3 regions of the Alkaliphilus sp. B6464 genome follow, and region 3 is predicted to be linked to each of the others. Evidence: a T-box and tRNA genes for the amino acid it is inferred to sense, from the RefSeq annotation. Region 3 holds a T-box; the other regions hold tRNA genes.

Evidence for each region. A T-box is a leader RNA that pairs with one kind of tRNA and senses whether it is charged. The one in region 3 lies ahead of HYG84_RS00115 (valine--tRNA ligase), so its partner is inferred to be a tRNA-Val.
Region 1: it encodes a tRNA-Val, which carries the amino acid that the T-box ahead of HYG84_RS00115 (valine--tRNA ligase) is inferred to sense. The anticodon was not compared.
Region 2: it encodes a tRNA-Val, which carries the amino acid that the T-box ahead of HYG84_RS00115 (valine--tRNA ligase) is inferred to sense. The anticodon was not compared.

What each region holds. Positions count from the first base shown of each region.
Region 1 is NZ_CP058557.1:567,189-576,473, reverse strand. Features, by position in the region: rRNA gene HYG84_RS02695 (23S ribosomal RNA) at 1-960, shown strand, start outside; rRNA gene rrf (5S ribosomal RNA) at 1,132-1,248, shown strand; tRNA gene HYG84_RS02685 (tRNA-Asn) at 1,254-1,328, shown strand; tRNA gene HYG84_RS02680 (tRNA-Leu) at 1,336-1,424, shown strand; tRNA gene HYG84_RS02675 (tRNA-Met) at 1,500-1,575, shown strand; tRNA gene HYG84_RS02670 (tRNA-Glu) at 1,661-1,735, shown strand; tRNA gene HYG84_RS02665 (tRNA-Val) at 1,742-1,817, shown strand; tRNA gene HYG84_RS02660 (tRNA-Asp) at 1,823-1,899, shown strand; tRNA gene HYG84_RS02655 (tRNA-Thr) at 1,958-2,034, shown strand; tRNA gene HYG84_RS02650 (tRNA-Tyr) at 2,045-2,129, shown strand; tRNA gene HYG84_RS02645 (tRNA-Leu) at 2,142-2,224, shown strand; tRNA gene HYG84_RS02640 (tRNA-Gly) at 2,308-2,382, shown strand; tRNA gene HYG84_RS02635 (tRNA-Ile) at 2,393-2,469, shown strand; tRNA gene HYG84_RS02630 (tRNA-Phe) at 2,486-2,561, shown strand; rRNA gene HYG84_RS02625 (16S ribosomal RNA) at 2,870-4,398, shown strand; tRNA gene HYG84_RS02620 (tRNA-Ile) at 4,578-4,654, shown strand; rRNA gene HYG84_RS02615 (23S ribosomal RNA) at 4,807-7,743, shown strand; rRNA gene rrf (5S ribosomal RNA) at 7,915-8,031, shown strand; tRNA gene HYG84_RS02605 (tRNA-Asn) at 8,037-8,111, shown strand; tRNA gene HYG84_RS02600 (tRNA-Leu) at 8,119-8,207, shown strand; tRNA gene HYG84_RS02595 (tRNA-Met) at 8,283-8,358, shown strand; tRNA gene HYG84_RS02590 (tRNA-Glu) at 8,363-8,437, shown strand; tRNA gene HYG84_RS02585 (tRNA-Ser) at 8,520-8,608, shown strand; gene HYG84_RS02580 (aspartate aminotransferase family protein) at 8,726-9,285, shown strand, end outside.
Region 2 is NZ_CP058557.1:578,004-587,288, reverse strand. Features, by position in the region: rRNA gene HYG84_RS02845 (16S ribosomal RNA) at 1-906, shown strand, start outside; tRNA gene HYG84_RS02840 (tRNA-Ala) at 968-1,043, shown strand; rRNA gene HYG84_RS02835 (23S ribosomal RNA) at 1,264-4,200, shown strand; rRNA gene rrf (5S ribosomal RNA) at 4,372-4,488, shown strand; tRNA gene HYG84_RS02825 (tRNA-Asn) at 4,494-4,568, shown strand; tRNA gene HYG84_RS02820 (tRNA-Glu) at 4,574-4,648, shown strand; tRNA gene HYG84_RS02815 (tRNA-Val) at 4,655-4,730, shown strand; tRNA gene HYG84_RS02810 (tRNA-Asp) at 4,736-4,812, shown strand; tRNA gene HYG84_RS02805 (tRNA-Thr) at 4,871-4,947, shown strand; tRNA gene HYG84_RS02800 (tRNA-Gly) at 4,953-5,026, shown strand; tRNA gene HYG84_RS02795 (tRNA-Arg) at 5,035-5,111, shown strand; tRNA gene HYG84_RS02790 (tRNA-Gln) at 5,115-5,191, shown strand; tRNA gene HYG84_RS02785 (tRNA-Lys) at 5,196-5,271, shown strand; tRNA gene HYG84_RS02780 (tRNA-Ser) at 5,280-5,368, shown strand; tRNA gene HYG84_RS02775 (tRNA-Ser) at 5,421-5,512, shown strand; tRNA gene HYG84_RS02770 (tRNA-Pro) at 5,522-5,598, shown strand; tRNA gene HYG84_RS02765 (tRNA-Ile) at 5,624-5,700, shown strand; tRNA gene HYG84_RS02760 (tRNA-Trp) at 5,734-5,809, shown strand; tRNA gene HYG84_RS02755 (tRNA-Pro) at 5,814-5,890, shown strand; tRNA gene HYG84_RS02750 (tRNA-Ile) at 5,896-5,972, shown strand; tRNA gene HYG84_RS02745 (tRNA-Phe) at 5,986-6,061, shown strand; tRNA gene HYG84_RS02740 (tRNA-Met) at 6,066-6,142, shown strand; tRNA gene HYG84_RS02735 (tRNA-Val) at 6,162-6,237, shown strand; tRNA gene HYG84_RS02730 (tRNA-Asp) at 6,243-6,319, shown strand; tRNA gene HYG84_RS02725 (tRNA-Thr) at 6,355-6,431, shown strand; tRNA gene HYG84_RS02720 (tRNA-Tyr) at 6,442-6,526, shown strand; tRNA gene HYG84_RS02715 (tRNA-Gly) at 6,539-6,612, shown strand; tRNA gene HYG84_RS02710 (tRNA-Lys) at 6,672-6,747, shown strand; rRNA gene HYG84_RS02705 (16S ribosomal RNA) at 6,953-8,481, shown strand; tRNA gene HYG84_RS02700 (tRNA-Ala) at 8,543-8,618, shown strand; rRNA gene HYG84_RS02695 (23S ribosomal RNA) at 8,839-9,285, shown strand, end outside.
Region 3 is NZ_CP058557.1:19,292-28,576, forward strand. Features, by position in the region: gene HYG84_RS00090 (methylcobamide:CoM methyltransferase MtbA) at 1-782, opposite strand, end outside; gene HYG84_RS00095 (corrinoid protein) at 800-1,456, opposite strand; gene HYG84_RS00100 (uroporphyrinogen decarboxylase family protein) at 1,517-2,386, opposite strand; gene HYG84_RS00105 (DnaJ domain-containing protein) at 2,721-3,500, opposite strand; gene HYG84_RS00110 (hypothetical protein) at 3,551-3,943, opposite strand; gene HYG84_RS00115 (valine--tRNA ligase) at 4,356-6,722, opposite strand; T-box leader at 6,788-7,055, opposite strand; gene HYG84_RS00120 (sensor histidine kinase) at 7,176-8,198, opposite strand; gene HYG84_RS00125 (response regulator transcription factor) at 8,195-8,872, opposite strand; gene HYG84_RS00130 (FtsX-like permease family protein) at 8,887-9,285, opposite strand, start outside.

The DNA.
Region 1 (9,285 bases), 550 kb from region 3:
CCTTGTCGGGTAAGTTCCGACCCGCACGAAAGGCGTAACGATTTGGGCGCTGTCTCAACAATAGACCCGGTGAAATTGTAATACCAGTGAAGATGCTGGTTACCCGCGACAGGACGGAAAGACCCCGTGGAGCTTTACTGCAACTTGACATTGGATTTCGGTGCTACATGTACAGCATAGGTGGGAGACTTAGAAGCTGGGACGCCAGTCTCAGTGGAGTCATCGTTGGGATACCACTCTTGTAGTACTGAAGTTCTAACCATAGACTGTGAATCCAGTCTTGGGACACTGTCAGGTGGGCAGTTTGACTGGGGCGGTCGCCTCCCAAAAAGTAACGGAGGCGCCCAAAGGTTCCCTCAGCACGGTCGGAAATCGTGCGTAGAGTGTAAAGGCAAAAGGGAGCTTGATTGCGAGACATACAGGTCGAGCAAGGACGAAAGTCGGGCTTAGTGATCCGGTGGTTCCGAGTGGAAGGGCCATCGCTCAACGGATAAAAGCTACCCCGGGGATAACAGGCTTATCTCCCCCAAGAGTCCACATCGACGGGGAGGTTTGGCACCTCGATGTCGGCTCATCACATCCTGGGGCTGTAGTAGGTCCCAAGGGTTGGGCTGTTCGCCCATTAAAGTGGTACGCGAGCTGGGTTCAGAACGTCGTGAGACAGTTCGGTCCCTATCCGTCGCGGGCGCAGGAAATTTGAGAGGAGCTGTCCTTAGTACGAGAGGACCGGGATGGACGCACCTCTGGTGTACCAGTTGTTCTGCCAAGAGCATCGCTGGGTAGCTAAGTGCGGAAGGGATAAGTGCTGAAGGCATCTAAGCACGAAGCCCCCCTCAAGATAAGATTTCCCACTCCGTAAGGAGGTAAGACCCCAAGAAGACTACTTGGTTGATAGGCCTAGGGTGTAAGTGCAGCAATGTACTTAGCTGATAGGTACTAATAGGTCGAGGGCTTGACCAAATATATTCTAACATTGTATAGTTTTGAGGGAATAATTTTCTCTTGACATATTACTTATTAAAGTGGTATGATTAAAATCCAGTTGAAATACAACTTGATTTTAATTTGAAGGAAACTCGGCTAACGCTGAGTACTCCATTCACACCAAATCAAAGATTTGGGTGATTGCAATATCGTGGCAATAGCGAAGGGGTCACACCTGTTCCCATACCGAACACAGTAGTTAAGCCCTTCAGCGCTGATGGTACTTGGCGGGAAGCTGCCTGGGAGAGTAGGTCGCTGCGATATTATGTTCCAGAGTAGCTCAATGGTGGAGCACCCGGCTGTTAACCGGTAGGTTGGAGGTTCGAGTCCTCTCTCTGGAGCCATAAGTGTGCCGAAGTGGCGGAACTGGCAGACGCACAGGACTTAAAATCCTGCGGTCCTTCAAGATCGTACCGGTTCGATTCCGGTCTTCGGCACCATTTTTAAAATGAAACTCAGCTAATGCTGAGTATTCCAATCAAACTAAATCAAAGATTTAGATGATTGAAACATATCGCGGGGTGGAGCAGTTGGTAGCTCGTCGGGCTCATAACCCGAAGGTCACAGGTTCAAGTCCTGTCCCCGCAACCATTTTGGCGGCATAGCTTAGTTGGCTAGAGCGTTCGGTTCATAACCCGAAGGTCACAGGTTCAAGTCCTGTCCCCGCAACCATTTTGGCCCCTTGGTCAAGCGGTCAAGACACCGCCCTTTCACGGCGGTAACAGGGGTTCGATTCCCCTAGGGGTCACCAAATTTCGGGCGCATAGCTCAGCTGGGAGAGCACCTGCCTTACAAGCAGGGGGTCACAGGTTCAAGTCCTGTTGCGCCCACCAAAATTGGCCTGGTAGTTCAGATGGTTAGAATGCCAGCCTGTCACGCTGGAGGTCGAGGGTTCGAGTCCCTTCCAGGTCGCCAATTTTAATATATTTTCAAAAGGTAACTCAGCATTTGCTGAGTACTGTAATCACAGTATGCTGGTGTAGCTCAGTTGGCCAGAGCAGCTGATTTGTAATCAGCAGGTCGCGGGTTCGAATCCCATCACCAGCTCCATTATTTGTACGGAGGGGTTCCCGAGCGGCCAAAGGGGGCAGACTGTAAATCTGTTGTCAACGACTTCGAAGGTTCGAATCCTTCTCCCTCCACCATTAATTTAATATGCGGGTGTGGCGGAATTGGCAGACGCACTAGACTTAGGATCTAGCGGGCAACCGTGGGGGTTCGACTCCCTTCACCCGCACCATTATATTAAAATATTTCAAGGAAACTCAGTTAGTGCTGAGTACTCCACTCACACCAAATTTTTAATTTGGGTGATTGAAGCATGCGGAAGTGGCTCAGTGGTAGAGCATCGCCTTGCCAAGGCGAGGGTCGCGGGTTCGAGTCCCGTCTTCCGCTCCAATTTATTTATGGGCTCATAGCTCAGGTGGTTAGAGCGCACGCCTGATAAGCGTGAGGTCGGTGGTTCGAGTCCACTTGAGCCCACCATTTAAATAATAAACAGGCCCAGATAGCTCAGTCGGTAGAGCAGGGGACTGAAAATCCCCGTGTCGGTGGTTCGATTCCGCCTCTGGGCACCAATGAAGAGATTGAATGATACAAGTCTCTTTTTTTATTTTCACTAAAATTATAATTATCTTTTTATTTTATATAGTATATCTATATTTCAAAGGTTGTCATAGTAAAAAGTAGTTATATAGTTGGAATTTAAAAGTTTGAAAATAAATTAAAAAAACGTTGACATAATATTTCAGATGTGATATATTAAATAAGTCGCCGAAACAAGGCGAGGGGGCACAAGCCCTTGAAGAGGTCTTTGAAAACTAAACAGTATAGATTAAGCCAGCAAATAATAAATCCATCTTTAAAAGATGGTACCCAGAAATTTTTTATTAAGAGTTTGATCCTGGCTCAGGATGAACGCTGGCGGCGTGCCTAACACATGCAAGTCGAGCGGAGTTATTTTCAGGAAGCCTTCGGGTGGAATGATTTTAATTTAGCGGCGGACGGGTGAGTAACGCGTGGGCAACCTACCCTGTACAGGGGAATAACAATGGGAAACCATTGCTAATACCCCATAATACCTTTTAGGGGCATCCCTAAAAGGTCAAAGAATTTCGGTATAGGATGGGCCCGCGTCTGATTAGCTAGTTGGTGAGGTAATGGCTCACCAAGGCGACGATCAGTAGCCGGCCTGAGAGGGTGAACGGCCACACTGGAACTGAGACACGGTCCAGACTCCTACGGGAGGCAGCAGTGGGGAATATTGCACAATGGGGGAAACCCTGATGCAGCAACGCCGCGTGAGCGATGAAGGCTTTCGAGTCGTAAAGCTCTGTCCTAAGGGAAGATAATGACGGTACCTTAGGAGGAAGCCCCGGCTAACTACGTGCCAGCAGCCGCGGTAATACGTAGGGGGCAAGCGTTATCCGGAATCATTGGGCGTAAAGGGTGCGTAGGCGGCCCTATGGGTCAGAGGTTAAAGGCTACGGCTCAACCGTAGTAAGCCTTTGAAACTGTAGGGCTTGAGTGCAGGAGAGGAGAGTGGAATTCCTAGTGTAGCGGTGAAATGCGTAGATATTAGGAGGAACACCAGTGGCGAAGGCGACTCTCTGGACTGCAACTGACGCTGAGGCACGAAAGCGTGGGTAGCGAACAGGATTAGATACCCTGGTAGTCCACGCCGTAAACGATGAGTGCTAGGTGTTGGGGGTCAAACCTCGGTGCCGCAGTTAACGCATTAAGCACTCCGCCTGGGGAGTACGTTCGCAAGAATGAAACTCAAAGGAATTGACGGGGACCCGCACAAGCAGCGGAGCATGTGGTTTAATTCGAAGCAACGCGAAGAACCTTACCTGGACTTGACATCCCTCGGACAGCTTTTTAATCGAAGCCTTCCCTTCGGGGACTGAGGTGACAGGTGGTGCATGGTTGTCGTCAGCTCGTGTCGTGAGATGTTGGGTTAAGTCCCGCAACGAGCGCAACCCTTGTCTTTAGTTGCCAGCAGTTCGGCTGGGCACTCTAGAGAGACTGCCGGGGATAACTCGGAGGAAGGTGGGGATGACGTCAAATCATCATGCCCCTTATGTTCAGGGCTACACACGTGCTACAATGGCCGATACAACGGGCAGCCAAGGAGTAATCCGGAGCGAATCCTACAAAATCGGTCCCAGTTCGGATTGTGGGCTGAAACTCGCCCACATGAAGTCGGAGTTGCTAGTAATCGCGGATCAGAATGTCGCGGTGAATGCGTTCCCGGGTCTTGTACACACCGCCCGTCACACCACGGGAGTCGGAAGCACCCGAAGCCAGCTATCCAACCTTTATTGGAGGAAGCTGTCGAAGGTGAAGCCAATGACTGGGGTGAAGTCGTAACAAGGTAGCCGTATCGGAAGGTGCGGCTGGATCACCTCCTTTCTAAGGAGAATTGGCAATCTATACTGTTTAGTTTTGAGAGACTTCTTGTCTTTCAAGATGAAACTCGGCTATTGCCGAAAGTCGTCTATCACACTCATTTTTAAGCTTAAACTTAAAAATTCAAGTGCTAAAAGTACTCCAATCACGCTAAATTGAAGATTTGGGAGATTGAAGCATCAGGGCTCATAGCTCAGGTGGTTAGAGCGCACGCCTGATAAGCGTGAGGTCGGTGGTTCGAGTCCACTTGAGCCCACCACTAAAATAGTTCCTTGAAAACTACACAATGTTAGATTATGACCTAACCGGATTTGCAAAGCAAGTCGAAGGTAGGTCAAACGCAATGAGCATCAAATTTGTGCGACCGTAAGGGAGTAAACAAATTTGTAATGCGAAACTGCGAATAGCTTTGGTCAAGCTAATAAGGGCAGAAGGCGGATGCCTTGGCACCAGGAGTCGATGAAGGACGTGGTAAGCTGCGATAAGCCTCGGGGAGATGCAAGCAATCTTTGATCCGGGGATTTCCGAATGGGGAAACCTACTTAGGTTAATACCTAAGTATCTATTACTCAATCAATAGGTAATAGAAGACATACCAGGGGAACTGAAACATCTAAGTACCCTGAGGAAGAGAAAGAAAAATCGATTCCCTAAGTAGCGGCGAGCGAAAGGGGATAAGCCCAAACCGATAGGGTTTTCTCTATCGGGGTTGCGGACCGGTCATATATGATGACTCATCGTAATAGAAGAGGTTTGGAAAGACTCACCATAGAAGGTAATAGTCCTGTACATGAAACGATGATATTCTAGACCGTGATCCAGAGTACCACGAGGCACGTGAAACCTTGTGGGAAGCAGGGGGGACCACCCCCCAAGGCTAAATACTACCTGGTGACCGATAGCGCATAGTACCGTGAGGGAAAGGTGAAAAGAACCCCGGAAGGGGAGTGAAATAGAACCTGAAACCTTCTGCTTACAAACTGTGGGAGCACTTTTTATGTGTGACCGCGTACTTTTTGTAGAACGGGCCAACGAGTTACGGTATGGAGCAAGGTTAAGCACCTATGGTGCGAAGCCGTAGGGAAACCGAGTCTTAATAGGGCGTCTAGTTTCATGCCGTAGACCCGAAACCGGGCGACCTACCCATGGTCAGGATGAAGCGGAAGTAAAATTTCGTGGAGGTCCGAACCGATTGACGTTGAAAAGTCACCGGATGAACTGTGGGTAGCGGTGAAATTCCAATCGAGCCCGGAGATAGCTGGTTCTCGCCGAAATAGCTTTAGGGCTAGCCTCGAGGTTAAGAGATACGGAGGTAGAGCACTGAATGGTCTAGGGGCCTTCACCGGTTACCAAAACCTATCAAACTCCGAATGCCGTTATCTTTTACTCGGGAGTCAGACTGCGAGTGATAAGATCCGTAGTCAAGAGGGAAAGAGCCCAGACCATCAGCTAAGGTCCCAAAGTATACGTTAAGTGGAAAAGGATGTGGAGTTGCATAGACAACCAGGATGTTGGCTTAGAAGCAGCCATTCATTCAAAGAGTGCGTAATAGCTCACTGGTCGAGTGATTCTGCGCCGAAAATGTCCGGGGCTCAAACGTATCACCGAAGCTATGGATCCGTAAGGATGGTAGGCGAGCGTTCTATATAGGTTGAAGCTGTACCGGAAGGAGCAGTGGACTGTATAGAAGTGAGAATGTTGGCATGAGTAACGAGAGGCAGGTGAGAATCCTGCCCGTCGAAAACCTAAGGTTTCCTGAGGAAGGCTCGTCCGCTCAGGGTTAGTCGGGACCTAAGCCCAGGCCGAAAGGCGTAGGCGATGGACAACAGGTTGAAATTCCTGTACCACCTAAAATCGTTTGAGAGATGGAGTGACACAGTAGGATAGGCTCAGCGCACCGTTGGTTGTGTGCGTCTAAGCTGGTAGGGAGTTAGAAGAGGCAAATCCCTTTTAACATTAATCCTGAGAAGTGATGGGGAGCGAAATTTAAGTAGCGAACTGGCTGATTCCACACTGTCGAGAAAAGCTTCTATCGAGATTTCTAGGTGCCCGTACCGCAAACCGACACAGGTAGGTGAGGAGAGAATCCTAAGACGATCGGGAGAACTATTGTTAAGGAACTCGGCAAAATGACCCCGTAACTTCGGGATAAGGGGAGCCGGTTTTGGTTAAAGATTTACTCTGTAAGCCTCAACCGGCCGCAGAGAATAGGCCCAAGCGACTGTTTACCATAAACATAGGTCTCTGCTAAGTCGAAAGACGACGTATAGGGGCTGACGCCTGCCCGGTGCTGGAAGGTTAAGGGGAATTGTTAGCATCTGCGAAGCAATGAACTTAAGCCCCAGTAAACGGCGGCCGTAACTATAACGGTCCTAAGGTAGCGAAATTCCTTGTCGGGTAAGTTCCGACCCGCACGAAAGGCGTAACGATTTGGGCGCTGTCTCAACAATAGACCCGGTGAAATTGTAATACCAGTGAAGATGCTGGTTACCCGCGACAGGACGGAAAGACCCCGTGGAGCTTTACTGCAACTTGACATTGGATTTCGGTGCTACATGTACAGCATAGGTGGGAGACTTAGAAGCTGGGACGCCAGTCTCAGTGGAGTCATCGTTGGGATACCACTCTTGTAGTACTGAAGTTCTAACCATAGACTGTGAATCCAGTCTTGGGACACTGTCAGGTGGGCAGTTTGACTGGGGCGGTCGCCTCCCAAAAAGTAACGGAGGCGCCCAAAGGTTCCCTCAGCACGGTCGGAAATCGTGCGTAGAGTGTAAAGGCAAAAGGGAGCTTGATTGCGAGACATACAGGTCGAGCAAGGACGAAAGTCGGGCTTAGTGATCCGGTGGTTCCGAGTGGAAGGGCCATCGCTCAACGGATAAAAGCTACCCCGGGGATAACAGGCTTATCTCCCCCAAGAGTCCACATCGACGGGGAGGTTTGGCACCTCGATGTCGGCTCATCACATCCTGGGGCTGTAGTAGGTCCCAAGGGTTGGGCTGTTCGCCCATTAAAGTGGTACGCGAGCTGGGTTCAGAACGTCGTGAGACAGTTCGGTCCCTATCCGTCGCGGGCGCAGGAAATTTGAGAGGAGCTGTCCTTAGTACGAGAGGACCGGGATGGACGCACCTCTGGTGTACCAGTTGTTCTGCCAAGAGCATCGCTGGGTAGCTAAGTGCGGAAGGGATAAGTGCTGAAGGCATCTAAGCACGAAGCCCCCCTCAAGATAAGATTTCCCACTCCGTAAGGAGGTAAGACCCCAAGAAGACTACTTGGTTGATAGGCCTAGGGTGTAAGTGCAGCAATGTACTTAGCTGATAGGTACTAATAGGTCGAGGGCTTGACCAAATATATTCTAACATTGTATAGTTTTGAGGGAATAATTTTCTCTTGACATATTACTTATTAAAGTGGTATGATTAAAATCCAGTTGAAATACAACTTGATTTTAATTTGAAGGAAACTCGGCTAACGCTGAGTACTCCATTCACACCAAATCAAAGATTTGGGTGATTGCAATATCGTGGCAATAGCGAAGGGGTCACACCTGTTCCCATACCGAACACAGTAGTTAAGCCCTTCAGCGCTGATGGTACTTGGCGGGAAGCTGCCTGGGAGAGTAGGTCGCTGCGATATTATGTTCCAGAGTAGCTCAATGGTGGAGCACCCGGCTGTTAACCGGTAGGTTGGAGGTTCGAGTCCTCTCTCTGGAGCCATAAGTGTGCCGAAGTGGCGGAACTGGCAGACGCACAGGACTTAAAATCCTGCGGTCCTTCAAGATCGTACCGGTTCGATTCCGGTCTTCGGCACCATTTTTAAAATGAAACTCAGCTAATGCTGAGTATTCCAATCAAACTAAATCAAAGATTTAGATGATTGAAACATATCGCGGGGTGGAGCAGTTGGTAGCTCGTCGGGCTCATAACCCGAAGGTCACAGGTTCAAGTCCTGTCCCCGCAACCATTTTGGCCCCTTGGTCAAGCGGTCAAGACACCGCCCTTTCACGGCGGTAACAGGGGTTCGATTCCCCTAGGGGTCACCAAAATAATATATAGATAAAGCTGGAGTAGAACTTACCTTAAAACAAGGAAAGTCTTGCTGCCAGCTTTATTAAATTTAATAATGGAAAGGTGTCCGAGTGGTCGAAGGAGCTGATCTCGAAAATCAGTGACTCCAAAAGGGGCCGTGGGTTCGAATCCCACCCTTTCCGCCAAAACTATTGACAAGAGATAATATTATCTCTTGTTTTTTTATTATATGGAATAGAAAAACCATAAGCTGGAAAAACTCATTAAATATACAAATAAATATATTATAAGGGGTGTAGCTTATGGTACAAGAAGTCATGAGTAAAGAAAAGGAGCTTATTTCTTTAGATGAAGCTTTAAATCTGGAACAGAAAGATATTGAAGAAAACTATCGACAACATATTAATTTGCATTTAACTAGACTTTTAAAAATGTTAGGTTTTAATAAAACTTTTGTAAGAGCAAAGGATATGATGGTTTGGGACAAAAATGGAGAAGAATATTTAGATTTTCTTGGTGCCTACGGTGCTTTAAACATTGGTCATAACAACGATGCTGTAATTAATGCCATAAATAGTGTAAGTCATCTACCCAATTTATTACAATCTGGAATGCATAGCTTACCAAGTGTTTTAGCACGAAATCTAGCTAAGATAACACCCGGAGATTTAAAGTATACTTTTTTCTGCAATAGTGGTGCGGAGGCTGTAGAAGGAGCATTAAAATTAGCTAAGATTGCAACTGAAAAATCTAGGATTATTTATTGTAAAGGGGCATTTCATGGTAAATCAATGGGAGCTTTATCTGTTACTGGAAGAAATAAATATAAAAAGTACTTTGGTCCGATGGTTCCATTGGCAGT
Region 2 (9,285 bases), 560 kb from region 3:
TGAAACTGTAGGGCTTGAGTGCAGGAGAGGAGAGTGGAATTCCTAGTGTAGCGGTGAAATGCGTAGATATTAGGAGGAACACCAGTGGCGAAGGCGACTCTCTGGACTGCAACTGACGCTGAGGCACGAAAGCGTGGGTAGCGAACAGGATTAGATACCCTGGTAGTCCACGCCGTAAACGATGAGTGCTAGGTGTTGGGGGTCAAACCTCGGTGCCGCAGTTAACGCATTAAGCACTCCGCCTGGGGAGTACGTTCGCAAGAATGAAACTCAAAGGAATTGACGGGGACCCGCACAAGCAGCGGAGCATGTGGTTTAATTCGAAGCAACGCGAAGAACCTTACCTGGACTTGACATCCCTCGGACAGCTTTTTAATCGAAGCCTTCCCTTCGGGGACTGAGGTGACAGGTGGTGCATGGTTGTCGTCAGCTCGTGTCGTGAGATGTTGGGTTAAGTCCCGCAACGAGCGCAACCCTTGTCTTTAGTTGCCAGCAGTTCGGCTGGGCACTCTAGAGAGACTGCCGGGGATAACTCGGAGGAAGGTGGGGATGACGTCAAATCATCATGCCCCTTATGTTCAGGGCTACACACGTGCTACAATGGCCGATACAACGGGCAGCCAAGGAGTAATCCGGAGCGAATCCTACAAAATCGGTCCCAGTTCGGATTGTGGGCTGAAACTCGCCCACATGAAGTCGGAGTTGCTAGTAATCGCGGATCAGAATGTCGCGGTGAATGCGTTCCCGGGTCTTGTACACACCGCCCGTCACACCACGGGAGTCGGAAGCACCCGAAGCCAGCTATCCAACCTTTATTGGAGGAAGCTGTCGAAGGTGAAGCCAATGACTGGGGTGAAGTCGTAACAAGGTAGCCGTATCGGAAGGTGCGGCTGGATCACCTCCTTTCTAAGGAGAATTGGCAATCTATACTGTCTAGTTTTGAGGGACTTCTTGTCTTTCAATACATGGGGGCGTAGCTCAGTTGGGAGAGCACCTGCCTTGCAAGCAGGGGGTCAGGAGTTCGACTCTCCTCGTCTCCACCATAGAATACCAATTTAAAGGTTGACATAAAACATTTTATTTGGTATTATATTATTCCGTCTTAAAGACGGTTAAATAGTTCCTTGAAAACTACACAATGTTAGATTATGACCTAACCCGATTTGTGAAACAAATCGAAGGTAGGTCAAACGCAATGAGCATCAAATTTGTGCGACCGTAAGGGAGTAAACAAATTTAGAATGCGAAACTGCGAATAGCTTTGGTCAAGCTAATAAGGGCAGAAGGCGGATGCCTTGGCACCAGGAGTCGATGAAGGACGTGGTAAGCTGCGATAAGCCTCGGGGAGATGCAAGCAATCTTTGATCCGGGGATTTCCGAATGGGGAAACCTACTTAGGTTAATACCTAAGTATCTATTACTCAATCAATAGGTAATAGAAGACATACCAGGGGAACTGAAACATCTAAGTACCCTGAGGAAGAGAAAGAAAAATCGATTCCCTAAGTAGCGGCGAGCGAAAGGGGATAAGCCCAAACCGATAGGGTTTTCTCTATCGGGGTTGCGGACCGGTCATATATGATGACTCATCGTAATAGAAGAGGTTTGGAAAGACTCACCATAGAAGGTAATAGTCCTGTACATGAAACGATGATATTCTAGACCGTGATCCAGAGTACCACGAGGCACGTGAAACCTTGTGGGAAGCAGGGGGGACCACCCCCCAAGGCTAAATACTACCTGGTGACCGATAGCGCATAGTACCGTGAGGGAAAGGTGAAAAGAACCCCGGAAGGGGAGTGAAATAGAACCTGAAACCTTCTGCTTACAAACTGTGGGAGCACTTTTTATGTGTGACCGCGTACTTTTTGTAGAACGGGCCAACGAGTTACGGTATGGAGCAAGGTTAAGCACCTATGGTGCGAAGCCGTAGGGAAACCGAGTCTTAATAGGGCGTCTAGTTTCATGCCGTAGACCCGAAACCGGGCGACCTACCCATGGTCAGGATGAAGCGGAAGTAAAATTTCGTGGAGGTCCGAACCGATTGACGTTGAAAAGTCACCGGATGAACTGTGGGTAGCGGTGAAATTCCAATCGAGCCCGGAGATAGCTGGTTCTCGCCGAAATAGCTTTAGGGCTAGCCTCGAGGTTAAGAGATACGGAGGTAGAGCACTGAATGGTCTAGGGGCCTTCACCGGTTACCAAAACCTATCAAACTCCGAATGCCGTTATCTTTTACTCGGGAGTCAGACTGCGAGTGATAAGATCCGTAGTCAAGAGGGAAAGAGCCCAGACCATCAGCTAAGGTCCCAAAGTATACGTTAAGTGGAAAAGGATGTGGAGTTGCATAGACAACCAGGATGTTGGCTTAGAAGCAGCCATTCATTCAAAGAGTGCGTAATAGCTCACTGGTCGAGTGATTCTGCGCCGAAAATGTCCGGGGCTCAAACGTATCACCGAAGCTATGGATCCGTAAGGATGGTAGGCGAGCGTTCTATATAGGTTGAAGCTGTACCGGAAGGAGCAGTGGACTGTATAGAAGTGAGAATGTTGGCATGAGTAACGAGAGGCAGGTGAGAATCCTGCCCGTCGAAAACCTAAGGTTTCCTGAGGAAGGCTCGTCCGCTCAGGGTTAGTCGGGACCTAAGCCCAGGCCGAAAGGCGTAGGCGATGGACAACAGGTTGAAATTCCTGTACCACCTAAAATCGTTTGAGAGATGGAGTGACACAGTAGGATAGGCTCAGCGCACCGTTGGTTGTGTGCGTCTAAGCTGGTAGGGAGTTAGAAGAGGCAAATCCCTTTTAACATTAATCCTGAGAAGTGATGGGGAGCGAAATTTAAGTAGCGAACTGGCTGATTCCACACTGTCGAGAAAAGCTTCTATCGAGATTTCTAGGTGCCCGTACCGCAAACCGACACAGGTAGGTGAGGAGAGAATCCTAAGACGATCGGGAGAACTATTGTTAAGGAACTCGGCAAAATGACCCCGTAACTTCGGGATAAGGGGAGCCGGTTTTGGTTAAAGATTTACTCTGTAAGCCTCAACCGGCCGCAGAGAATAGGCCCAAGCGACTGTTTACCATAAACATAGGTCTCTGCTAAGTCGAAAGACGACGTATAGGGGCTGACGCCTGCCCGGTGCTGGAAGGTTAAGGGGAATTGTTAGCATCTGCGAAGCAATGAACTTAAGCCCCAGTAAACGGCGGCCGTAACTATAACGGTCCTAAGGTAGCGAAATTCCTTGTCGGGTAAGTTCCGACCCGCACGAAAGGCGTAACGATTTGGGCGCTGTCTCAACAATAGACCCGGTGAAATTGTAATACCAGTGAAGATGCTGGTTACCCGCGACAGGACGGAAAGACCCCGTGGAGCTTTACTGCAACTTGACATTGGATTTCGGTGCTACATGTACAGCATAGGTGGGAGACTTAGAAGCTGGGACGCCAGTCTCAGTGGAGTCATCGTTGGGATACCACTCTTGTAGTACTGAAGTTCTAACCATAGACTGTGAATCCAGTCTTGGGACACTGTCAGGTGGGCAGTTTGACTGGGGCGGTCGCCTCCCAAAAAGTAACGGAGGCGCCCAAAGGTTCCCTCAGCACGGTCGGAAATCGTGCGTAGAGTGTAAAGGCAAAAGGGAGCTTGATTGCGAGACATACAGGTCGAGCAAGGACGAAAGTCGGGCTTAGTGATCCGGTGGTTCCGAGTGGAAGGGCCATCGCTCAACGGATAAAAGCTACCCCGGGGATAACAGGCTTATCTCCCCCAAGAGTCCACATCGACGGGGAGGTTTGGCACCTCGATGTCGGCTCATCACATCCTGGGGCTGTAGTAGGTCCCAAGGGTTGGGCTGTTCGCCCATTAAAGTGGTACGCGAGCTGGGTTCAGAACGTCGTGAGACAGTTCGGTCCCTATCCGTCGCGGGCGCAGGAAATTTGAGAGGAGCTGTCCTTAGTACGAGAGGACCGGGATGGACGCACCTCTGGTGTACCAGTTGTTCTGCCAAGAGCATCGCTGGGTAGCTAAGTGCGGAAGGGATAAGTGCTGAAGGCATCTAAGCACGAAGCCCCCCTCAAGATAAGATTTCCCATCGCGTAAGCGAGTAAGACCCCAAGAAGACTACTTGGTTGATAGGCCTAGGGTGTAAGTGCAGCAATGTACTTAGCTGATAGGTACTAATAGGTCGAGGGCTTGACCAAATATATTCTAACATTGTATAGTTTTGAGGGAATAATTTTCTCTTGACATATTACTTATTAAAGTGGTATGATTAAAATCCAGTTGAAATACAACTTGATTTTAATTTGAAGGAAACTCGGCTAACGCTGAGTACTCCATTCACACCAAATCAAAGATTTGGGTGATTGCAATATCGTGGCAATAGCGAAGGGGTCACACCTGTTCCCATACCGAACACAGTAGTTAAGCCCTTCAGCGCTGATGGTACTTGGCGGGAAGCTGCCTGGGAGAGTAGGTCGCTGCGATATTATGTTCCAGAGTAGCTCAATGGTGGAGCACCCGGCTGTTAACCGGTAGGTTGGAGGTTCGAGTCCTCTCTCTGGAGCCAACTTTGGCCCCTTGGTCAAGCGGTCAAGACACCGCCCTTTCACGGCGGTAACAGGGGTTCGATTCCCCTAGGGGTCACCAAATTTTGGGCGCATAGCTCAGCTGGGAGAGCACCTGCCTTACAAGCAGGGGGTCACAGGTTCAAGTCCTGTTGCGCCCACCAAAATTGGCCTGGTAGTTCAGATGGTTAGAATGCCAGCCTGTCACGCTGGAGGTCGAGGGTTCGAGTCCCTTCCAGGTCGCCAATTTTAATATATTTTTAAAAGGTAACTCAGCATTTGCTGAGTACTGTAATCACAGTATGCTGGTGTAGCTCAGTTGGCCAGAGCAGCTGATTTGTAATCAGCAGGTCGCGGGTTCGAATCCCATCACCAGCTCCATATATGCGGGTGTAGTTCAATGGTAGAACGTCAGCCTTCCAAGCTGATCGCGAGGGTTCGATTCCCTTCACCCGCTCCATTAAACATGTACCTATAGCTCAGCAGGATAGAGCAATGGCCTTCTAAGCCATGTGTCCGGGGTTCGAATCCCTGTAGGTACGCCATAATGGGATATAGCCAAGTCGGTAAGGCAACGGACTTTGACTCCGTCATTCCGCAGGTTCGAGTCCTGCTATCCCAGCCATTTTGACCCATTAGCTCAGTCGGTAGAGCACCTGACTTTTAATCAGGGTGTCCCGCGTTCGAGTCGCGGATGGGTCACCAACAATCAAGGAGAGGTGTCCGAGTGGTTTAAGGAGCTGGTCTTGAAAACCAGTGACTCCGCAAGGGGCCGTGGGTTCGAATCCCACCCTCTCCGCCATTATTATTGCATTATATATAAAATGGGTGTATAATATAGGTATTCTAAAAATGGAGAAGTACTCAAGTAGGCTGAAGAGGACGGTTTGCTAAACCGTTAGGTCGCGTAAGTGGCGCGCGGGTTCGAATCCCGCCTTCTCCGCCATTATACTTTCCGGGTGTAGCGCAGTTTGGTAGCGCACATGGTTTGGGACCATGGGGCCGGGGGTTCGAATCCCTCCACCCGGACCAGTTATATAAAATACTAAAAAAATGAGGGCCTTTAGCTCAGTTGGTCAGAGCATCCGGCTCATAACCGGCAGGTCCGGGGTTCGAGTCCCTGAAGGCCCACCATTTTAAAAATAATTTAAAGTAATGTGTAAATATAGGGGTGTAGTTCAGTTGGTAGAACAGTGGTCTCCAAAACCACGTGTCGTGGGTTCAAGTCCTGCCACCCCTGCCAGTTTCCGGGTGTAGCGCAGTTTGGTAGCGCACATGGTTTGGGACCATGGGGCCGGGGGTTCGAATCCCTCCACCCGGACCAATTGTGGGCTCATAGCTCAGGTGGTTAGAGCGCACGCCTGATAAGCGTGAGGTCGGTGGTTCGAGTCCACTTGAGCCCACCATTTGATTGTACAAGCCCAGATAGCTCAGTCGGTAGAGCAGGGGACTGAAAATCCCCGTGTCGGTGGTTCGATTCCGCCTCTGGGCACCATAATGGCGGCATAGCTTAGTTGGCTAGAGCGTTCGGTTCATACCCGAAAGGTCACAGGTTCGACTCCTGTTGCCGCTACCATGTTTAATCTTATCTATAAGGGCGCATAGCTCAGCTGGGAGAGCACCTGCCTTACAAGCAGGGGGTCACAGGTTCAAGTCCTGTTGCGCCCACCAAATTTGGTCCGGTAGTTCAGTTGGTTAGAATGCCAGCCTGTCACGCTGGAGGTCGAGGGTTCGAGTCCCTTCCGGATCGCCAATTTCAATATAATACATTAAATAGCAAATATTCATGCTGGTGTAGCTCAGTTGGCCAGAGCAGCTGATTTGTAATCAGCAGGTCGCGGGTTCGAATCCCATCACCAGCTCCATTATTTGTACGGAGGGGTTCCCGAGCGGCCAAAGGGGGCAGACTGTAAATCTGTTGTCAACGACTTCGAAGGTTCGAATCCTTCTCCCTCCACCATTAATTTAATATGCGGGTGTAGTTCAATGGTAGAACGTCAGCCTTCCAAGCTGATCGCGAGGGTTCGATTCCCTTCACCCGCTCCATTGAAAACTTGTATTATTTTGCTCATATCAGTTTAGGGGTTTGAGTGATTAAAATATTTGACCCATTAGCTCAGTCGGTAGAGCACCTGACTTTTAATCAGGGTGTCCCGCGTTCGAGTCGCGGATGGGTCACCATTTTTCATAAAACATTTTTAGTAAAGTTTTAAAAACAAGATACGAAAAAAATATTGACATAATATTTTAGATATGATATATTAAACAAAGTCGCCGCAACAAGGCGATGGGGCATAAGCCCTTGAAGAGGTCTTTGAAAACTAAACAGTATAGATTAAGCCAGCAAATAATAAATCCATCTTTAAAAGATGGTACCCAGAAATTTTTTATTAAGAGTTTGATCCTGGCTCAGGATGAACGCTGGCGGCGTGCCTAACACATGCAAGTCGAGCGGAGTTATTTTCAGGAAGCCTTCGGGTGGAATGATTTTAATTTAGCGGCGGACGGGTGAGTAACGCGTGGGCAACCTACCCTGTACAGGGGAATAACAATGGGAAACCATTGCTAATACCCCATAATACCTTTTAGGGGCATCCCTAGAAGGTCAAAGAATTTCGGTATAGGATGGGCCCGCGTCTGATTAGCTAGTTGGTGAGGTAATGGCTCACCAAGGCGACGATCAGTAGCCGGCCTGAGAGGGTGAACGGCCACACTGGAACTGAGACACGGTCCAGACTCCTACGGGAGGCAGCAGTGGGGAATATTGCACAATGGGGGAAACCCTGATGCAGCAACGCCGCGTGAGCGATGAAGGCTTTCGAGTCGTAAAGCTCTGTCCTAAGGGAAGATAATGACGGTACCTTAGGAGGAAGCCCCGGCTAACTACGTGCCAGCAGCCGCGGTAATACGTAGGGGGCAAGCGTTATCCGGAATCATTGGGCGTAAAGGGTGCGTAGGCGGCCCTATGGGTCAGAGGTTAAAGGCTACGGCTCAACCGTAGTAAGCCTTTGAAACTGTAGGGCTTGAGTGCAGGAGAGGAGAGTGGAATTCCTAGTGTAGCGGTGAAATGCGTAGATATTAGGAGGAACACCAGTGGCGAAGGCGACTCTCTGGACTGCAACTGACGCTGAGGCACGAAAGCGTGGGTAGCGAACAGGATTAGATACCCTGGTAGTCCACGCCGTAAACGATGAGTGCTAGGTGTTGGGGGTCAAACCTCGGTGCCGCAGTTAACGCATTAAGCACTCCGCCTGGGGAGTACGTTCGCAAGAATGAAACTCAAAGGAATTGACGGGGACCCGCACAAGCAGCGGAGCATGTGGTTTAATTCGAAGCAACGCGAAGAACCTTACCTGGACTTGACATCCCTCGGACAGCTTTTTAATCGAAGCCTTCCCTTCGGGGACTGAGGTGACAGGTGGTGCATGGTTGTCGTCAGCTCGTGTCGTGAGATGTTGGGTTAAGTCCCGCAACGAGCGCAACCCTTGTCTTTAGTTGCCAGCAGTTCGGCTGGGCACTCTAGAGAGACTGCCGGGGATAACTCGGAGGAAGGTGGGGATGACGTCAAATCATCATGCCCCTTATGTTCAGGGCTACACACGTGCTACAATGGCCGATACAACGGGCAGCCAAGGAGTAATCCGGAGCGAATCCTACAAAATCGGTCCCAGTTCGGATTGTGGGCTGAAACTCGCCCACATGAAGTCGGAGTTGCTAGTAATCGCGGATCAGAATGTCGCGGTGAATGCGTTCCCGGGTCTTGTACACACCGCCCGTCACACCACGGGAGTCGGAAGCACCCGAAGCCAGCTATCCAACCTTTATTGGAGGAAGCTGTCGAAGGTGAAGCCAATGACTGGGGTGAAGTCGTAACAAGGTAGCCGTATCGGAAGGTGCGGCTGGATCACCTCCTTTCTAAGGAGAATTGGCAATCTATACTGTCTAGTTTTGAGGGACTTCTTGTCTTTCAATACATGGGGGCGTAGCTCAGTTGGGAGAGCACCTGCCTTGCAAGCAGGGGGTCAGGAGTTCGACTCTCCTCGTCTCCACCATAGAATACCAATTTAAAGGTTGACATAAAACATTTTATTTGGTATTATATTATTCCGTCTTAAAGACGGTTAAATAGTTCCTTGAAAACTACACAATGTTAGATTATGACCTAACCCGATTTGTGAAACAAATCGAAGGTAGGTCAAACGCAATGAGCATCAAATTTGTGCGACCGTAAGGGAGTAAACAAATTTAGAATGCGAAACTGCGAATAGCTTTGGTCAAGCTAATAAGGGCAGAAGGCGGATGCCTTGGCACCAGGAGTCGATGAAGGACGTGGTAAGCTGCGATAAGCCTCGGGGAGATGCAAGCAATCTTTGATCCGGGGATTTCCGAATGGGGAAACCTACTTAGGTTAATACCTAAGTATCTATTACTCAATCAATAGGTAATAGAAGACATACCAGGGGAACTGAAACATCTAAGTACCCTGAGGAAGAGAAAGAAAAATCGATTCCCTAAGTAGCGGCGAGCGAAAGGGGATAAGCCCAAACCGATAGGGTTTTCTCTATCGGGGTTGCGGACCGGTCATATATGATGACTCATCGTAATAGAAGAGGTTTGGAAAGACTCACCATAGAAGGTAATAGTCCTGTACATGAAACGATGATATTCTAGACCGTGATCCAGAGTACCACGAGGCACGTGAAACCTTGTGGGAAGCAG
Region 3 (9,285 bases):
CTTAAGACATCACTTTTAAGCTTATTTACCTCAGCATAAGCATTCTTCATTTGACCGCATATATGCACAATCGTCGAGATTCCTGCTCTTTTCACACTATCAATAATTTTATTTATATAAGCTACAGTAAATTCATCAAATAGCTTGGGCCCTAAGATTTCCCCCGTGCCACTGGGGTCGGAAATTGCTATAATATCCGCACCAGCCTCTATTTGTTCTTCAGCAAAGGCTATTAGCTGGTCAGTGATAAAAGCCATAAATTCATGGGCTTCCTTATTAGATTTTCTTAGCTCCTTATAAAGGGCCACAGGTTCCATTATGGAGCTGGCTGTGCTGATAGGTCCTGTTATATTGCCTATAATCGGCACATTGCTGTCCTTTGTCCTCAGAAGCTTAATTGCATCTAAAACTACCTTTACCCTTCCCTGTTTATGGTTTATTGGATAAATATGTCTCCATTCCTTAACAGAACTAATTGTATATTCAATGACATGAGGCTCGAAAATGCTTGTCCCCATGTCAACCCCAGCTCCAAACTCCTCTGCCTCAATGGTCATGCAAAAGGGTACACCATAGTTTTCAAAGCATCCTGCTTCATAAACTGCGGCTGCTAAATCAGCCATCATTTCAGAATTCATATGGGCCTCCGGAAGGCCTATCCCCACATCTTCGATTAGCTCCATAGTTACCATATTCATCATACCGCCTGGGCATATGCATGGTGGTCTGTCAACCTCTTCTCTGTTGAGGACCTTCTTTAATCTCTCCTTTGGCGATAGCATAAAAATACACTCCTTTGCTATGCTATATTAAGCAGATTTTTTAGTAATTTAACGGCTTCAACTGCATTGGAAGAATAACCGTCTGCACCTATTGTGTCTGCAAATTTTTTTGAAATTGGCCCTCCGCCTATTACTACCTTTACCTGTTCTCTGATTCCAGCCTCTTTCAATAGGGCTACAACCGTCCCCATTCCCGACATAGTTGTTGTCATCAGGGTTGACAGACATACAAAGGAAGCATTAACAGCTATAGCCTTATCTACAAAGTTCTGCAAGGGAACATCCCTGCCTAAATCATGCATTTCAAAGCCAGCTGTTTCCAGCATAATTTTAACCAGATTTTTACCTATATCATGGGTATCACCCTCAACTACTCCTATCACACCCTTTGGCCTTTCTTTATTCAGCTCACTTGCCGGGAGATGTGGTCTTAGTATCGACAAACCTTCGTACATTGCATCTGAGCAAAGCAATATATCCGTAACGAAGTATTCCTCCTCTTCATACAATTGATCTGCCCGATTCATGCCATCAACAAGGCCGTCCATAATACCTTCAAAGGCCGGGTATCCTGCTTTAATATACTCATTGCAGGCTTCAATAACCTCTTCCTCCTCCATGTTAACTACACCATCAGATAATTTTTTTAATAAGCTCTCCTTTAATATTGCCATCATTTTCACTCCATTCTACATAGAAGCTATTTTTTAATTTTCAGGATAACTATAAATATATCAAAGTAAATCAATAGCTTTTATAATGCCGTTTTTCAATTCAAAGCCCTTATTTTTAACGCACATCTGCCCAGTAAATTTGGCCTTGCCAATAATCCTTTTACAGCCCTCTGAATACCCTACAGCTTCTCCTAAATCTATATCCCTCCAGACGGCTTTTTCTGTTCCTAGTAATGCAAAGGCGGTTTTGGGGCAAAGCAGCATAATTGCTTTATCCTTTAGGACAGCTTCAACCCTTTTAAATAAAGGATAAGTGAACCTCTCCACCACCTCTTCAGAAAGCTTGGGCCCCAATATATTTAGGCCCCCGATGGAATCGCCATAGCTTATCATATTGACCCCTGATTTTTGAGCCTCCTCTATAAAGCCTAATATTTCTTTTTGTAGCTTTTCAAATATCTTCTGCATAACTTCTGGCTGTTTCTTTAATATTTTAAAAAGGTATCTAGCATCCATCAAAGTATTTAAAATTGTAAAAGGTCCTGAAACATATAAAATTACATCCTCGCCCTTTTCTCTTAAATACCTACAAGCTTTCAGAACCCCTGCAATCCGTCCCTTTGAAAAATCTATTTCTGGCAGCTTTAAAAGTTCTTCGGCAGTAGTGCATATGTACTCCTTAGCCCTTGGGCCAATATTTTCATCTCCATAATTTATAATTCCTCCCAGAGCCTCTGCCTCAAGGGTATGACAAAAAGGAAGCTCACAAAATTCGGCATTATCACGTTTCTTTATAGCAATAGCCAGCTTTGCCATAGCTTCCCATTCTTTATAGGCCTCTGGAAACTTTAAATTTATATTTTCTGTAACTATGGTGCCAACACCTTCAAAATAGTCATAGGTGCACTGAAAATCAATAATTTTGCTCATATTAATCTCCTCAAGTCATTTTAAAATGGCTAAAGCTTATAAAATATCTAAACCCTAACCACACTAGATAATAATTTAATTATTGTTGATTAGGCTTTAAGGCTTGTATTTTTTTCCATTGTACATTATTATTTTATCATCTTAAGAATTTTCCTTCTAATAGATGTTTTCTATTGAAAAATTAGATGTTATAGATATTGCATATAGATTCAAAATCACTGAATTTCATGGGAATTATACAGAAAAAATAAAGAAGTCTAAAAAAATACCAATGTATACAACATTGGTATTATATTTGTTATGAAATTCTATAAATCTTTCTGTAACTTATGTCTTATATATTTTTATATCGTTGTATATTATCATCACTTAAAAACTCATAGGCAGCAGTAATCTCTTGAAACCTCTTTGTCGCATCTGGAAGCTTACTCAAATCTGGATGATATTCCTTTGCCTTTCTTCTATAAGCACTTTTTATTTGCTGTTTATCTGCATCATATGATACACCTAAAACATCACAGCTTCTTTCATACTTATTTTTAAAGTCAACAGTGGGATTTACATAGCCTTGACCATATGATCCCTGGCTTCCATAACCGCCATAGCCTCCCTGCCCTCTTTGATAGTTTTGTTGATACCATTGTTGCTTAAACCTTTCTTCCCATTGTCTTTGCTGTTCATAATAACGGCGCTGTTCTTCTCTAATCCTTTCCTCTTCAGCTCTTTTGTAAGCCTCTTTATAATGGTTAAAAGCTTTATATTTATATTTTTCCTCATCCATAAGGTAATTAGCAGTATTAAATAAAAATTCCGTTATAATATATTTTTGATATTTTAAGTAAGATGCTAATTTACCCCCAAGCATTAAAAATCCAAGCAAGATCGATATAGTTGAAAATCCAATAGGATTTGCCAATATTCTAAAGCCTAAATTAGCAAACAACAAGAAAAGCAAACAGCCACCCATACTTGCTATCACTAAACAGCCTTTGAAAAATTTTCCTGTGTATAACACTATGTTCTCTATCAAATGTATCAAACTATCAATTATTGCAGAAATCACCTTAGCTGTTCCATATAAAATTTTACCTGAAATCTTCTTAATTATCTTCATCTACAGTTATTTTCTCCTTATCGTATTCAGTTTTATCAAAAGCTACCTGACTATGTATTCTTAATAAACTTATCTTTACACTTTGGGCATGTAATCTTGATTTTCCCTTTGCCCTTCGGAACCCTCACCATGGTCTTGCACTTGCTACACTTATAATATTTGTGAGTCTTTGAGCCTTTAATACGGCTTTGGACTTTTTTAAGCCTAGAGTAAATAGGACTTATAAATATTGCAAACTTATAATTCTCCTTACTGCGTTTTCTTACATCCTTCGAGAGTGCTCTATATCCAGCTGCAAATAACGGAATATAGCCTACAGTACTTAATGCTGCTATTCCAGCAAGCTGGCCTATCAATGTTAAAACTAATGACAGCACAAGTAAATAAATAGAGAGCTGATCTCCTCCATATCTCCCCAGCATAAACTTTCTTAACCAATTCATCGCCATCACCCCTAGTAAATATTAAGTTTTATATCTTGTAGTGTATCATAGAATGATTATGCCATAATATAATCCCACTAACCCTTTTAATAATTATATATTTTAAAATGCTATATCTCAAGTATGAAAACTGCCATCATATGAAAACAAAGGTATCAAGATTTCTCATCTCAATGCCTTTGAATTTTCTTTATCTAATTTCTGTACTATCTGAGATGCAGGATATACCCATAATCTGTTGTACTCATCAATAATCATTTGATATTACAAATCACCAAGTCCATGTTCTGGGAAAAGTGACAATAAGTCAACTATGAGAGAATGTTCACAGGATATTTTGATTCAATTTTCTCTTGCAGATTCTTGATTGTATCTTTCGGTTGGATATAACGGTGCAAGCCACTTTTCGCTCTTATTGAATTATTTTTATTTCCTTAGCTCTGCAACAAGCCCTAATATCACGAATGGTTTGTTTAAACATCTCAACATATTTGATATCGGATTTAATAACAACCTCATCTATTTCTGCTTTCATTGATAAAGCATTCTCAGACTTATACTTTCTTGCATCAGCGATAATGTCCTTTAGCTTCTCTCCAAAAAGAATAATCTCATCGTCAATAGGTTTTTCAGCTTCCCAATACAACTTGTGTAAAGAAATACTATTCTCATTCTGTCTAAAGAATTCTTGATAAATATATTCGGTGATATGTGGAACGTAAATAGCGTATAACTTTAATATATTAAGCATGCAATAATATAGGGCATATTGTGCTGATTGTCGCTCTTTATATCCATGTATTTCGGGTTGATATAGACGATCTTTAACAATCTCAAGATAATAGTCACATAGATCCTTCCAGAAGAAATCATCAATTTCATGTCGGGCTGGTCCTATTTCATATTGGTCAAGGAGCTGTCTTGCATTAATAGTAGTTTGTTTACATCTCTCGATTATCCACCTGTCTACAGGCATTAGATCCACATCAGCATTGAGGTTAATGTCCTGTAAATGATATATTGAAAATTTAAATGCATTCCATAGCTTTGTGATAAATCTCTTGGCTATACCTAATTCATCAATTGAGAAAAATGTGTCTGTTCCAAGTTTCGAATTAGCAGCCCAATATCTTATAACATCAGCAGACTGGTTTTCAATAAGCAATTTTGGTGATACCTCAGAGTTGCTCTTTGATTTGCTAATTTTCTCTCCTTTTTTAGCAAGAACAAAACCACAAACCATTATATCCTTCCAAGGAATTTGGCCCGTATGGTAAAGACTTTTAACTATAGTATAAAATGCCCATGTACGTATAATTTCATGAGCCTGTGTCCTCAAACTCATTGGTAAAACTTTATTTGAAATATCATTTTTTTCGCCCCATTTTGCATTTATCTGAGGAGTAACTGATGAAGTAGCCCATGTATCAAAAACCGAACTCTCAGGCACAAATTCTTCACACCCGCAATAACAGGGCTTGTTAGGTTTTGTTTCAAGAGGATTTATAGGCAACATCTCTTCATCTGCAATTATAACCTTACCACAATTTTTGCAATACCATATTGGGAAAGGAACACCAAAGTAACGCTGACGGGAGATACACCAGTCCCACTTAAGATTTTCAACCCATAATACGTATCTGTTTTTCATATATTCTGGATACCAATTGATTTCATCAGCAGCTTTTAAAAATAGCTCTTTATTAGTAAGAATATCAATATACCACTGTTTTGACGGCAAAATCTCAATTTCCTTTCCGCAACGTTCGTGTACAGCAACAGTATGTGTGATACTTTTTGACCCTAAAAGAAATCCATTTTCTGAAAGTAGGCTAATAATCCGTTTCCGAGCTACTAAGACCTTTAATCCTCCGATTAGCGGAACACTTTCGTCTATTGTACCATCAGGTAGAATAACTTTCCGATAGGGCAGTTTGTGAGTCTCATACCATTCCACATCAGTGCTGTCACTAAAGGTCGCACACATAACTACACCTGTTCCTTTATCAATATCAACCTTATCATCTGTCAATATAGGAATTTCATAGTCATATAAAGGAACAATAGCATTTTTTCCAATATATCTTTTATATCTATCATCCTCTGGGTTTACAAATAGACAAACACAACCATATAGTAATTCAGGTCTTGTTGTAGCTACTACTAATCCTTCTTCACCTATCTTAAATTTAACGTAATTAAAGGTAGTGTCCTTTTCAATAGACTCCAACTCTGCCTGGGCTATTGAAGTTTTACATTCAGTACACCATAAAACTGGCGACTCCTTCATATATGCCTTTCCATCTTTCAAAAGTTTGATAAATGATTTTTGTGATATTCGCTGAACCATAGGGTTAATGGTTTCATATTGAAGCGACCAGTCAACCGAGAAACCCAAAGACTGCCATAAATCTTTAAACTCTTTTTCGTATTTTGCAGAGGTTGTAATGCACCTTTTAATAAATTCGCTTCTCAGAAGGTCTTTTGCAATAATACCCTCCTCTTTTTCAACAAGCCTTTCTGTTGGTAATCCGTTGTCATCAAAACCAAAAGGATAAAAAACATTATAGCCCTGCATTCGTTTGAAACGTGCTATCATTTCTGCCTGTGTATAAGAAAATATGTGTCCAATGTGCAGGCTACCACTAATAGTAGGTGGCGGCGTATCAATAGAATAGATTTCATTTTGACTATCAACGTCAAAACTATAGATACTATTCTCTTTCCAAAAATTTTGCATCTCTTTTTCTACTTGCTTAAAGTCATAGTTTTTCTGCATGGTAATACCTCCTAAAATTTTACGAACACAAAACAAAAAGTCCGCCTAAAGCTTTCTAATGTTTAGCTTAGGGCGAACTGTATGCGTCCGTGGTACCACCTATATTCAGATATGACTATCTGCACTCTGCCAATACGGGATAGATTCATATTTAAATCATCCGATATTGCTTTCCTTTTAACGGTGGAAATTTCCGTTGAAGCCTACTAAGATTATATCTTTTCAGTTCACAGCTCAAAGGCTACTTCCATACTTCCGTCACGAAGATTTTCACCAACCATCTTCTCTCTATGCTTCGGGTGAGTATGTACTCCTCCTCGTCAACGCCATTTTGTTCGTGTTCGTTTATATTATGATATTCTATTATGCTCAAAAAGTCAATATTTATGTTGCTATTTTTTGAAAATTCAGGATTAAATTAGTATCAATACATCCAACAAAAACTCACACGTCCTAAATTATCGGAAATAGTAGTTGTATTGTAAAACCCTTTCCGTACTCAGACTCAACCTCAATTTCAATCTGTAATTCATCGCATAATTTCTTTACAAGGTACAGTCCTATTCCAGTAGACTGGCTTCGATTAGAATTATCTCCTGTAAATCCTTTGTCAAAAATGAAAGGAAGATCAGAATTCAACACTCCAATACCATTATCAGAGATTCTTAAATAATACCTATTCTCCACACTATCAAGACCAGTTTTTAGCCAGATAAAGCTCTCGATTTCTTCGTTGGAGTATTTCACTGCATTAACCAATATTTGTGTAAAAATAAACTGGAGTGTCTTTTTATCCGATATAATCGGGACATCTTCCACCTGAGAAATAACTGTAACTTCTTTTTCATCAAGTAATGCTTGGAGCTCCAACCGTACATCTTCACAGCAAAGATTCAACGAGACTCTCTCTAAGCGATAGTCAACATGCGATGCCTGTAATCTTGCATAAAATAGTATCTGTTCAACATCATCACTGATATTAATTCTTGCATGCTCAAGTCTTTGATACACCAGCTTCGACATTTCTTCTTTACGATTTTCCAAAACAAACGTTGCTAAAGAAATAGGTGTCTTTATCTCATGGACCCAACTTTCAATAAACTCTTCATAGTTTAGGGATTGCAGTTTGGCATCATCTAATTGATCATTTTGCATCCGCAATTTATTAGCTAGATAATTCACTTCTTCTTTACGCGAATCACCAATTGATTCTATCAATCGACATTCATGCTCCAGTGAGGGTTCTCGAAGAAAATCATAGAATGCTTTGTTCTGTTTTGCCTGCTTTTTCCAGACAAGTAACATACCAAAGACAATGCTAATTACAGAAAAAATAACCATGATACCAACTAGAAGCCTGAATGTTTCTGGATACGCTAACCACGCCAGAAAAAGGAAAAAAACATCACTTATACAAAGAAGTAATATCCAAGAACGTGATTCGTTTAAAATATTAATCCAATCCTTTGGCTTCATTCGCAGTCACCTCTTATTAATTGATAACCAATTCCTCTTACCGTCTTGATTCGGCTAGACAATCCAACCTCATCAAGTGTCTTACGTAATCTGGTCATATTTACTTGTAATATGTTCTCATCAACATAGTCACTACTTCCCCACAGCAGGCTAAAAAGTTCCTCTTTTTTTACTACAGAAGGAGCAGCTTTTATCAAGGCTTTAATAATAATTCCTTCATTATCCGATAATGAAATAGAATCCTCACCAACATATAATACATTTGCATTCTCATCTAACTGAAAATCCCCAACATCTAGTAGAACACGCATATTTGCATAGAGATGAATTAACTTTTGAATTCTAGTAATCAGACGTTCAGGATGACACGGTTTCGTTAAGTAATCATCTGCACCTAAATCTAATGCATGCAACTCATCACGAAGTTGATTGCGTGAGGTCAACACCAAAATAGGGCCTATTCCTCTAGCCTTAAGCGTCCGACAAATATCGAATCCAGAAAGCTTGGGCAAATTCAAGTCTAATACAATTAGTGAAGGAGAAGCCGATGCAATATCTTCCAAAGCGGTATCGAAAGAAGAGATACACTCTACAGAGTATCCCTCTTTCTCTAATATATTTTGTAACTCGTCACGTAGAAAGATATCGTCCTCAACAATGACTATCTTTTCCACTTTTCCACCTCCTATCAAGCCTCTTTTAATTGCTTAATTTCTTCATCACTCTTCCTCTGGATCATCCATATATAGCAAAGCTCAAAAACAATAAAGATAATAAGTGCAATTCCTACCAGAAAAATAATAGTGCTACTGTTTGATGTCTTTGGAATAACCCTGAAAGCTTCTAACATAGACCAAATACCAAAAATTGAACTAATCAACGCTACAGCAATCACCAAACCAAAATACCACCATATTTGTATCCTCGCCGATGAACATAAGGATTTAACACTTGCCCCCAACATAGATAATGTAGAATACCTATGTCTTGTGCTTCTTTGCTGCATAAGAAACTTCAATCCTAACACCGTGTTTGCGATGATAAGGAACATCACACCTAAATAAAGTGTCGTATAACTTCCTGCGAC